4 regions of the Pseudomonas syringae pv. tagetis genome follow, and region 1 is predicted to be linked to each of the others. Evidence: predicted binding sites of a transcription regulator. Region 1 holds the regulator's gene; each other region holds the start of a gene.
The links. Region 1 encodes FliA, which starts transcription of late flagellar genes. Its sites were predicted from a motif close to CTAAAGTTTNNNNNNNNNNNGCCGNTAA; they were not measured.

Region 1 (2,163 bases):
CCGATCTGGGTCTGGCCAATGTCGACGTTCTGCTTGGGCTGACGCCTAAACGTACACTGGCCGATGTGATAGAGGGTCGTTGTGAATTGCGCGACGTTCTGTTGCAGGGGCCAGGTGGGGTTCGTATCGTGCCTGCCGCCTCAGGCACCCAGAGCATGGTGCATCTGTCCCCGGCCCAGCATGCAGGGTTGATCCAGGCGTTCAGCGAGATTGGCGACAACCTCGATGTACTTGTGATCGACACGGCTGCCGGTATCGGTGAATCGGTGGTCAGCTTCGTGCGCGCCGCTCAGGAAGTGTTGCTGGTGGTGTGCGACGAGCCCACGTCGATCACCGATGCCTACGCCCTGATCAAGCTGCTCAATCGCGACTACGGCATGAACCGTTTCCGGGTCCTGGCCAACATGGCGCAGAGCCCTCAGGAAGGGCGCAACCTGTTCGCCAAACTCACCAAAGTAACGGACCGTTTTCTTGATGTTGCGCTGCAGTATGTAGGTGCCGTGCCGTACGACGAGTGCGTGCGCAAGGCCGTGCAGAAGCAGCGCGCCGTCTACGAAGCATTCCCGCGTTCCAAATGTGCACTGGCGTTCAAGGCCATTGCCCAGAAGGTTGATACCTGGCCGTTGCCAGCCAATCCGCGGGGCCATCTCGAGTTCTTCGTTGAGCGACTCGTTCACCAGACCAGTGCAGGGCCTGTGCAATGACTGCGAGCGGCTACCAGATGTACAGCAAGGCTTCCCGTAACTCACAGTACGAGTTGATCGAGCGTTATGCGCCATTGGTCAAGCGTATCGCTTATCATCTGCTGGCGCGCTTGCCGGCCAGTGTGCAGGTCGAGGATCTGATCCAGGCCGGCATGATCGGTCTGCTTGAAGTCTCGACCAAATACGATTCCACCAAGGGTGCGAGTTTCGAGACCTACGCCGGTATTCGCATCCGTGGTGCGATGCTGGATGAAGTGCGCAAAGGGGACTGGGCACCACGCTCGGTGCACCGCAATACCCGCATGGTCAGTGACGCAATTCGGGCAATTGAAGCTAAAACCGGTCGTGATGCTAAAGATCACGAGGTTGCGGCCGAACTCCAGTTGAGTCTCGATGATTATTACGGGATTTTGAACGACACCTTGGGCAGCCGCCTCTTCAGTTTCGACGACCTGCTTCAGGACGGCGATCACGAAGGGCTGCATGAGGATGGCGCAAGCGGTTCGCTTGAGCCGTCGCGCGACCTGGAAGACGAGCGCTTCCAGGCTGCGTTGGCCGATGCAATTGCCAACCTGCCAGAGCGCGAGCGTCTGGTGTTGGCGCTGTACTACGACGAAGAGCTGAACCTCAAGGAAATCGGAGAAGTTCTAGGGGTCAGCGAATCTCGGGTCAGTCAGTTACACAGCCAGTGCGCAGCTCGTTTGCGAGGGCGTTTGGGGGAGTGGCGAGCGCGTTGACAGATGCGGTGCGGCCTGTGGTCGCGCAGTATCTGCATACCGGCTGTGCAGAGCGTTACGTGGTAACAGGATAGACGAGTCAAAAGCCTGTCGGGCAGTGCCCTGATGGGCTTGTTGTTCAGGTCTTTGCCTGTTGTTGTGCCAAGCCCGTCGTCGTTTCGTACAGCCGGGGGTGTGCTGTGCCAGTATTGAGTGAACAGCGTGTTCAGGTGCTGAACGCGTTAAAGACTGCTTGGAGGTCGAATTGGACAAGAACATGAAAATCCTCATCGTTGATGACTTCTCAACGATGCGGCGGATCATCAAGAACCTTTTGCGTGATCTGGGGTTTACCAACACATCGGAAGCGGATGATGGTCTGACCGCATTGCCGATGCTGCAAAGCGGTGCCTTTGACTTTCTGGTGACGGACTGGAACATGCCTGGCATGTCCGGCATCGATCTGCTGCGCGAGGTCCGCAAGGACGATCGCCTCAAAAGCCTTCCCGTGCTGATGGTCACTGCCGAAGCCAAGCGTGAGCAGATCATTGAAGCTGCCCAGGCCGGGGTGAACGGTTATGTAGTCAAGCCATTCACGGCTCAAGCGCTGAAAGAGAAGATCGAAAAGATCTTTGAACGCGTCAATAGCTGATGCATGCCGCGAGGGCGCTATGGATAACAATGATTCGATGGCCGACTTTGAGTCGACCTTAAAAAGACACGCGCAGGAACTCGTCACCAGC
Region 2 (2,163 bases), 2.0 Mb from region 1:
AGGTCGCGATCTGTTGCAGCGATGAAGACGCTTCTTCCATCGACGTACGACCGATGCGCGTCTGCTGCGCATTTTCCTGCGCCAGACGCTCGGTATTGCTCATGTTGTCGGCAATGTTCATCGACGTGGCGCTGAACTCCTCGACGGCACCGGCCATGCTGGTGATCTCTCCGGACTGTTGCTCCATGCCCTCGTAGGCACCACCCGACAGGCCGGACAACGCATGGGCGCGGGTACTGACTTCCTGCGCTGCGGTACGTATATGCGACACCATCGATGAGAGCGCTTCGCTCATCTTGTTGAAGCTGCCCGACAGTTGGCCGATCTCGTCGTTGCTGGTCACATTGAGGCGTACGCTCAGGTCGCCCGCACCCAGTGCATCGGCCTGGCGTACCAGTTCGGACAGAGGACGCAGCTTGCTGCGCAGCAGCCAGATCGCGCTGATGACTGCGATCAACATGGCCAGCAGGCTGCCGATGGCCAATTGCGTGCCGACGTTCCAGGTCACTTCACTGATTTCGTCGCGCGGCATGCTGGCAATGACTGTCCAGGGACCACCGGCGAATGGCTGGCCAACGCTGTAGTAGTCGTCATCGCCGTCATTCCAGAACTGTGCCTTGCCCGGTTTGCTGGCCAGATCGGCAACCGACTTGGCGGCACTGTCCAGCGACTTGACGCCCGCCGGCGGCACCAGCCAGGTGCCTTTTTCGTCCAGCAGTGCCAGCGAGCCGGTGGAGCCGATGCGGAAGCTCTTCAGGTTATCGAACTGGGTTTTCTGTGCATCGGTGTAATCGAACCCTACAAACAGCGCCGCAATGATCTTGCCGCTGCTGTCGCGAACCGGGCTGTATTGAGTCATGTAGTAGCGATCAAACAATACTGCTTTGCCAACGTAGCTTTGACCGGCTATCAAACGTTCGTAGGCTGCGCCCTTGCGATCCAGCACGGTGCCGATGGCGCGTGTGCCATCCTGCTTGCTCAGGGAGGTGCTGATACGGATGAAGTCGTCGCCGCTACGCACGAAAATCGTTGCCACGCCTGCGGTCATTGAGCGGAATTCATCGACTTCGGTGAAATCGTTGTTCAGCGCGGTGTCACGCAGAAACAGGCCTGGCGTGGATGTGCCCGCGACCGTGACCGGCTTGTCGGGTTGCAGGCTCAGGCCCGCGGCAAAGCGCTTTTCGAACAGCCCACTCAAACGCTGAGTGCTGTCGCGCAAGGTGCTGTGAAACGTGTTGAGCTGGTCGGCGAGCAATCTGGCTTCGCTCGACATGTGTTCTTCGCGAATCACCAGGTTGGACGCGTCCAGAGACCGCAGCGCGAACAGCGTGCTGCCACTGATGACCACGGCCAGGATCACAGCCAGAGCAATACCGAGTTGCGAAGCAATTCGGGTACGGGGCTTGGACATAGAGACTCCGTGCCGAATGATTGGAGTTGCCGGGTCCGTGGCTTACCATTCAGCTGATAAATTAGTGAGTATGTTGTGCCGCCTGAACAGGCGGTAGTTAAGCAATGCTTCGGCCACCAAGGTCGTTACTTGAGTGCGAAGCGCGACATTAACGAATGATGGCAGTTCAATACTAAACTAATTTTTAATGCAGTACTTCAACTAACGGCAACTCCATAGCGTTGACCTCCGCCTGCAGAAAATCGCTGAGACGCCGCAACCGCTCTACGCCGGGCCTTGTACGCGGCCAGACCAGATAGTAGTTCTCACCGCTGAATACTGCCGTTCGCCACGGCAGGCTCAGGCGGGACTGTGCCACGTCTTCGGCGACCATCAGCAGATCGCCCATCGACACCCCGTAACCGCGTGCCGCTGCGATCATTCCCAGTTCAAGCGTATCGAACACTTGCCCGCCCTTGAGCGACACCTTGTCTGCCAGCCCCATTCGGTTCAGCCAGGAGCGCCAGTCACGTCGATCGGGGGTGGGATGCAGTAGTTCAGCTTTCGCCAGCCGTTCGACGTCCCAGGGCGGGTCCTGTAACAGCGTTGGCGCACCCACCGGAATCAACAACTCGGGGAACAGCAAAGTGGCCTCCCAATCCGACGGGAAGTGCCCGTGGCTGAGCAGAATCGCGCAGTCGAAAGGCTCCCGGGTAAAGTCCACCGCATCGATATCCATCCACGCGCTGGTCAGTTGCACTTCGTTGCCCACT
Region 3 (2,163 bases), 900 kb from region 1:
GCAGTGTGCGATCGGCGCTTTCGGTGATCGATGTCATCTCGACGGCGGCAGTGCTCAACTGGGCGGACGCGCCCGATATCTCCTGAATCGTGCTGCGCAGGTTGCCCGACATCGTGTTCAGTGCGTTCATCAAACGTGACGCTTCATCGCTGCCGGTGACGCCCAGTTGCCGGGTCAGGTCGCCTGCGGCGATGTCTTCTGCCAGTTTGAGGGAGATGCCGATCGGATCGACAATACTGCGTGTCAGGGTAACCGCCAGAACCACTGTCAGAAGGCACGCCACGACAACCACCGTCAGTAACACATTGACACTGTGGTTATAAACGGCGGTGGCATCTTTCCCGGAACTCACGGCTTCTTCAGCGTTGTGACCGCGCAGCGTGGAAAGTTTTTCCTGATAGGCGCTGGCCCGTTGAACCTGCTCTGCGTTCGCAAAGGAAACGGCTTTTTCATGATCGGAGCTGTCCATGGCGATGATCTGTTTTACACCGTCGATGTAGGCTCCCATCTTGCTGTTGGCGTCTTCGAATTGCGCACGGTCGGTTTCACCCGAAATCAGATTTTTCCGATAGAACTCGCTGTTCGACCGGAGCGCTTCGATAGCTTCCCGGACTTTGGCTTCCGCAGTGCTGTGTACGGCGGGATCGGTACTGGCCAGCATTCTGATGCTTTCCAGGCGGGCGTGAAGCAGGGCGATCTGAATGTCGTCGACCACCTGAATACTGGGCAGCGAGTTTTCTTCTATGTTCTGTTCGGCCGTGCGCAGATGGTCGATCTGCACGTAGGAGAATCCACCGAGACCAATCAGCAGCAAGGTAATAACGCCAAAAAACAGGGATGCCCTGCGTGAGATATTCAATGATCTGAGGTTCATGATTGCCTCCGGCGGCAAAAAACAGGCGAAAGGGGATACATTCCTTTCCAATAACTGTTTTTCTGCCGAAGCAGGGAGAGCTTTAATAAATAGCGATGAAAGTTATTTCATTATTGACTTGGCTGTATTGAGGGGCTGTTAAGTCATTGTGTGGACTGGAGAAAATCCCGTTGCGCAGTGAATAAAATAAACGGCTTGCCTTGCCCGCTGTCACTAAAGTATTAACTCTAATAATTCAGGTTTTGACGGGCATAACCGCCGGACTGACTGTTACGCCGCCGAGGCGTTACCCGTAACAACCAGTGTGTCCAGAAAACCTGCAACGCGGCCCATGCACGCCATGCGTTCTTCCACGTGAGGCATGTGACTGGACTCTTCGAAAATCGACCAGCAAATATTAGGAATATTATCCACATAGGGTTTTACGACTAGCCGTGTGGCCTCGTCATACTCTCCGGAAATCAGCAGCGTGGGGACCTCAATGGATGACAGGCGATCGACGATGGTCCAGTCCTTCATCGTACCGATGACGTGAAACTCGGTAGGGCCATTCATGGCGTGATACACCGTCGGGTCCGCGTCGATCTGGTCGAAGGTTCGTTTAACCTCCTCCGGCCAAGGGGTGATGCGACAGACATGACGGTCATAAAATGCCCGTGAGGCTTTCAGGTACTCAGGGTCAGTCAACGTTCCTGCCTGTTCGTGCTTGAGTAATGCAGCCTGCACCTCTGCCGGCAATGCCTCGCGCAGTCGATTGGCTTCGCTGACCCAGGTGCGCATGTCAGCAGGTGAGTTGGCAATAATCAGCGCCTTCAGCCCCGTGGGTTTGAGTACCGCATGCTCCGACGCCAGCATGCCACCCCAGGATTGGCCCAGCAGAGCGTAGTTATCCTTGAGGCCCAGATGCTCAAGCAGGTTGTCCAGCTCACGCAGGAACAGATCCACCGTCCAGAACTCATTGCCTTGTCCGGGAAGTCGCGTGGATTTTCCGTTACCCAGTTGATCATAGTGAATCACCGCCCGACCGGTACTGGCGAGGTCCTTGAACGAATCCACGTAATCATGGGTACAGCCGGGGCCGCCGTGCAGGATGACCAAGGGCGCGCGAGGGCCGTGCACATCGCCAGTGATGCGATACCACGTCTGATAGTTGCCAAAAGGGGCAAAACCTTCCTTGATCGTTATCTCTGCCATGTCGCCGGTCCCTGCTGGATAGTTCGGGGCACCATAGCGCGGCGTCTTGCGTCTCATAACTATAGAAAATGATAGGTTTTGGCCAATAAGCCGGT
Region 4 (2,163 bases), 2.7 Mb from region 1:
TGCGGTGTGTTCCGCATTACGTGCCACTTCTTCTACCGCACTGGTCATTTCATTGACGGCGGTCGCGGCCTGGTCAATCTCGTTGTTCTGGCGCTGAATGCCTTGAACACCATCTTCGGTGATGGCTGTCATCTCTTCGGCCGCAGCGGCCAACTGAGTGGCCGAGTTTGAAATCTGCTGAAGTGTGTCTCGCAGTTGAGTCTGCATGGCAACCACGGCAGCGGCGACGCTGGTGGTGTCATTGGCATTGACCTTGATTGTACTGCTCAGGTCGCCCCTGGCGATGGTGCGTGTGATTGTAGCCACCGTTCCCGGTTCGCCCCCGATGGCTGAAAGAATGCTGCGTATGGTCAGCAGTGTCACCACGACACCCAGCACCGCAATCACCAGTGTGGCGGCAATGGACAGATTGTTGGCCCGAGCGGCGCTTGCTTCCTGGGCTTCAAAACGCTCGCCAGCACTCTGTTTGCCCTGCTCGCGCAGGGTTTGCAGGGTCTTGAATACCTGTTCGGCGAACGGTTTTACTTCGGTGCGGTTGATGTTGGTGGCGGCTGCAATATCACCCGTCTGAATGACACTCGTCTGGTGTCGCATGCCATCACGCAAATTTGTGTAATCACGCTGCAACTGCTGGGTCAGCGCGACATCCAGCGTTTCAGCCGTGTCCTTGCCGAGCAGGACTGTCAGTTGGTCCAGCCTGGCAAAAGCCGCCTCGTTCTCATTCTTCCAGCCTGCAGTCTGTTCCGGATTGCCGATGGCGATCATGCGCAGGATGTTGATGTCCACACGGGTCAATGCGCCATCGATATTGTTCACCGCCTCAGTGGCGAGAAAATCCCGGTTGTACAGCGCGTCGACATTCTCGGTGGAGGTCTTGAGTGTGTGGATCATGAAAACCGAGAGCGCGATAAACGCAACGATGATGGCGAAGGTGGAAGCCATCAATCGTTGTTTTATGGTAGGGCCGGTAGTAGCTGCTTGGATTTGGGACATGGGGGGGTTCCCTTTAAGGGTTGTGCGCCTGCTGAATCGGAACCGTGCGAAATACGGCACAGCTTCAAAGCTATCGGCGTCCCCGGCCCAAGCTTTAAGTAGTAGCTAAATGATATTTTTACAGCTGTGCAGGCACTGCCAGCCACTCTCCCAGCGCCTGCTGATACTCACCGGTGGCCTTGCTCAGATGCAGCCATTGGTCCACGTAGCTTTTCCAGGTCACATCGTCGCGTGGCAACAGGTACGCTTTTTCACCGTACTGCATGTACCGGGTCGGGTTGACGGCGCACAAGCCCGGCATGCGTTTCTGCTGGTAGAGCGCTTCGGAGGCGTCAGTGATCATCACGTCAGCCTTTTTGTCCAGCAGCTCCTGAAAGATGGTCTTGTTGTCGTGAAAAGACAGGGATGCCTTTGGCAGATGGGCGCGGGCGAAGGCTTCATTGGTGCCGCCAGCAGGTTCTATCAGGCGCACTGACGGCTGGTTGATCTGCTCGACAGTCTGATAGGAAGCCTTGTCTTCACAACGTACCAAGGGAATCTTGCCGTCCACGTCCAGTGTATTGCTGAAGAACGCCTTCTTCTGACGTTCCAGGCTGACCGAGATGCCGCCCATGCCGATGTCGCATTTACCGGCAACCATGTCCGGCATGAGATTCTTCCAGGTGGTAGGCACCCACTGCACGTTCACTCCCAGGCTTTTGGCCAGCGAGCGGGCCATGGTGATATCGATGCCTTCGTACTCACCGTCTTCGCGGAGCAGGGTGTAAGGCTTGTAGTCGCCGGTCGTGCAAACCGCCAATTGACCAGCCTGCAGCACCTTGTCCAGGTGCGAGGAGGAATCCTGAGCCTGAGCCATACCTGTCATGCCCAGCAGCAGGGCGGTGAATACGCTGTATTTAAGGTTCATCATGAGTATGAGTGCTCGCAGCCATGCAGTCGGTTTTGTTGGAGTCGACAGATTGCTTCATTTGTCAGGCCGATGTGAAGCTGTAATGAAAACATGCGTTCAGATGTACGGGCATCAATCAGGGGTTGAACATTTCGTAAAAAAGCGTAATGTTGTGCCCCATGATTCTTGAGCAAATCAAAGCGGTCGGCAATGACACTCGCATGTTGATCATGGAGTGGCTGAAAAACCCGCAAGCCCATTTCCCTCCACAGGACCACGGT

Region 2: MME58_RS28020 (methyl-accepting chemotaxis protein) is a predicted target of FliA. The motif match lies at 1,518-1,545, and genes of this name have one in related genera.
Region 3: MME58_RS21655 (methyl-accepting chemotaxis protein) is a predicted target of FliA. The motif match lies at 933-960, and genes of this name have one in related genera.
Region 4: MME58_RS05710 (methyl-accepting chemotaxis protein) is a predicted target of FliA. The motif match lies at 1,064-1,091, and genes of this name have one in related genera.

The regions. Positions count from the first base shown of each region.
Region 1 covers NZ_CP092923.1:3,972,448-3,974,610, reverse strand. The annotation lists gene fleN (flagellar synthesis regulator FleN) at 1-704, shown strand, start outside; gene fliA (RNA polymerase sigma factor FliA) at 701-1,441, shown strand; gene MME58_RS17600 (chemotaxis response regulator CheY) at 1,698-2,072, shown strand; gene MME58_RS17595 (protein phosphatase CheZ) at 2,092-2,163, shown strand, end outside.
Region 2 covers NZ_CP092923.1:5,974,018-5,976,180, forward strand. The annotation lists gene MME58_RS28020 (methyl-accepting chemotaxis protein) at 1-1,411, opposite strand, end outside; gene MME58_RS26775 (LysR substrate-binding domain-containing protein) at 1,596-2,163, opposite strand, start outside.
Region 3 covers NZ_CP092923.1:4,868,794-4,870,956, reverse strand. The annotation lists gene MME58_RS21655 (methyl-accepting chemotaxis protein) at 1-874, opposite strand, end outside; gene MME58_RS21650 (proline iminopeptidase-family hydrolase) at 1,145-2,068, opposite strand; gene MME58_RS21645 (LuxR family transcriptional regulator) at 2,163-2,163, opposite strand, start outside.
Region 4 covers NZ_CP092923.1:1,284,662-1,286,824, forward strand. The annotation lists gene MME58_RS05710 (methyl-accepting chemotaxis protein) at 1-993, opposite strand, end outside; gene MME58_RS05715 (transporter substrate-binding domain-containing protein) at 1,112-1,903, opposite strand; gene MME58_RS05720 (ArsR/SmtB family transcription factor) at 2,050-2,163, shown strand, end outside.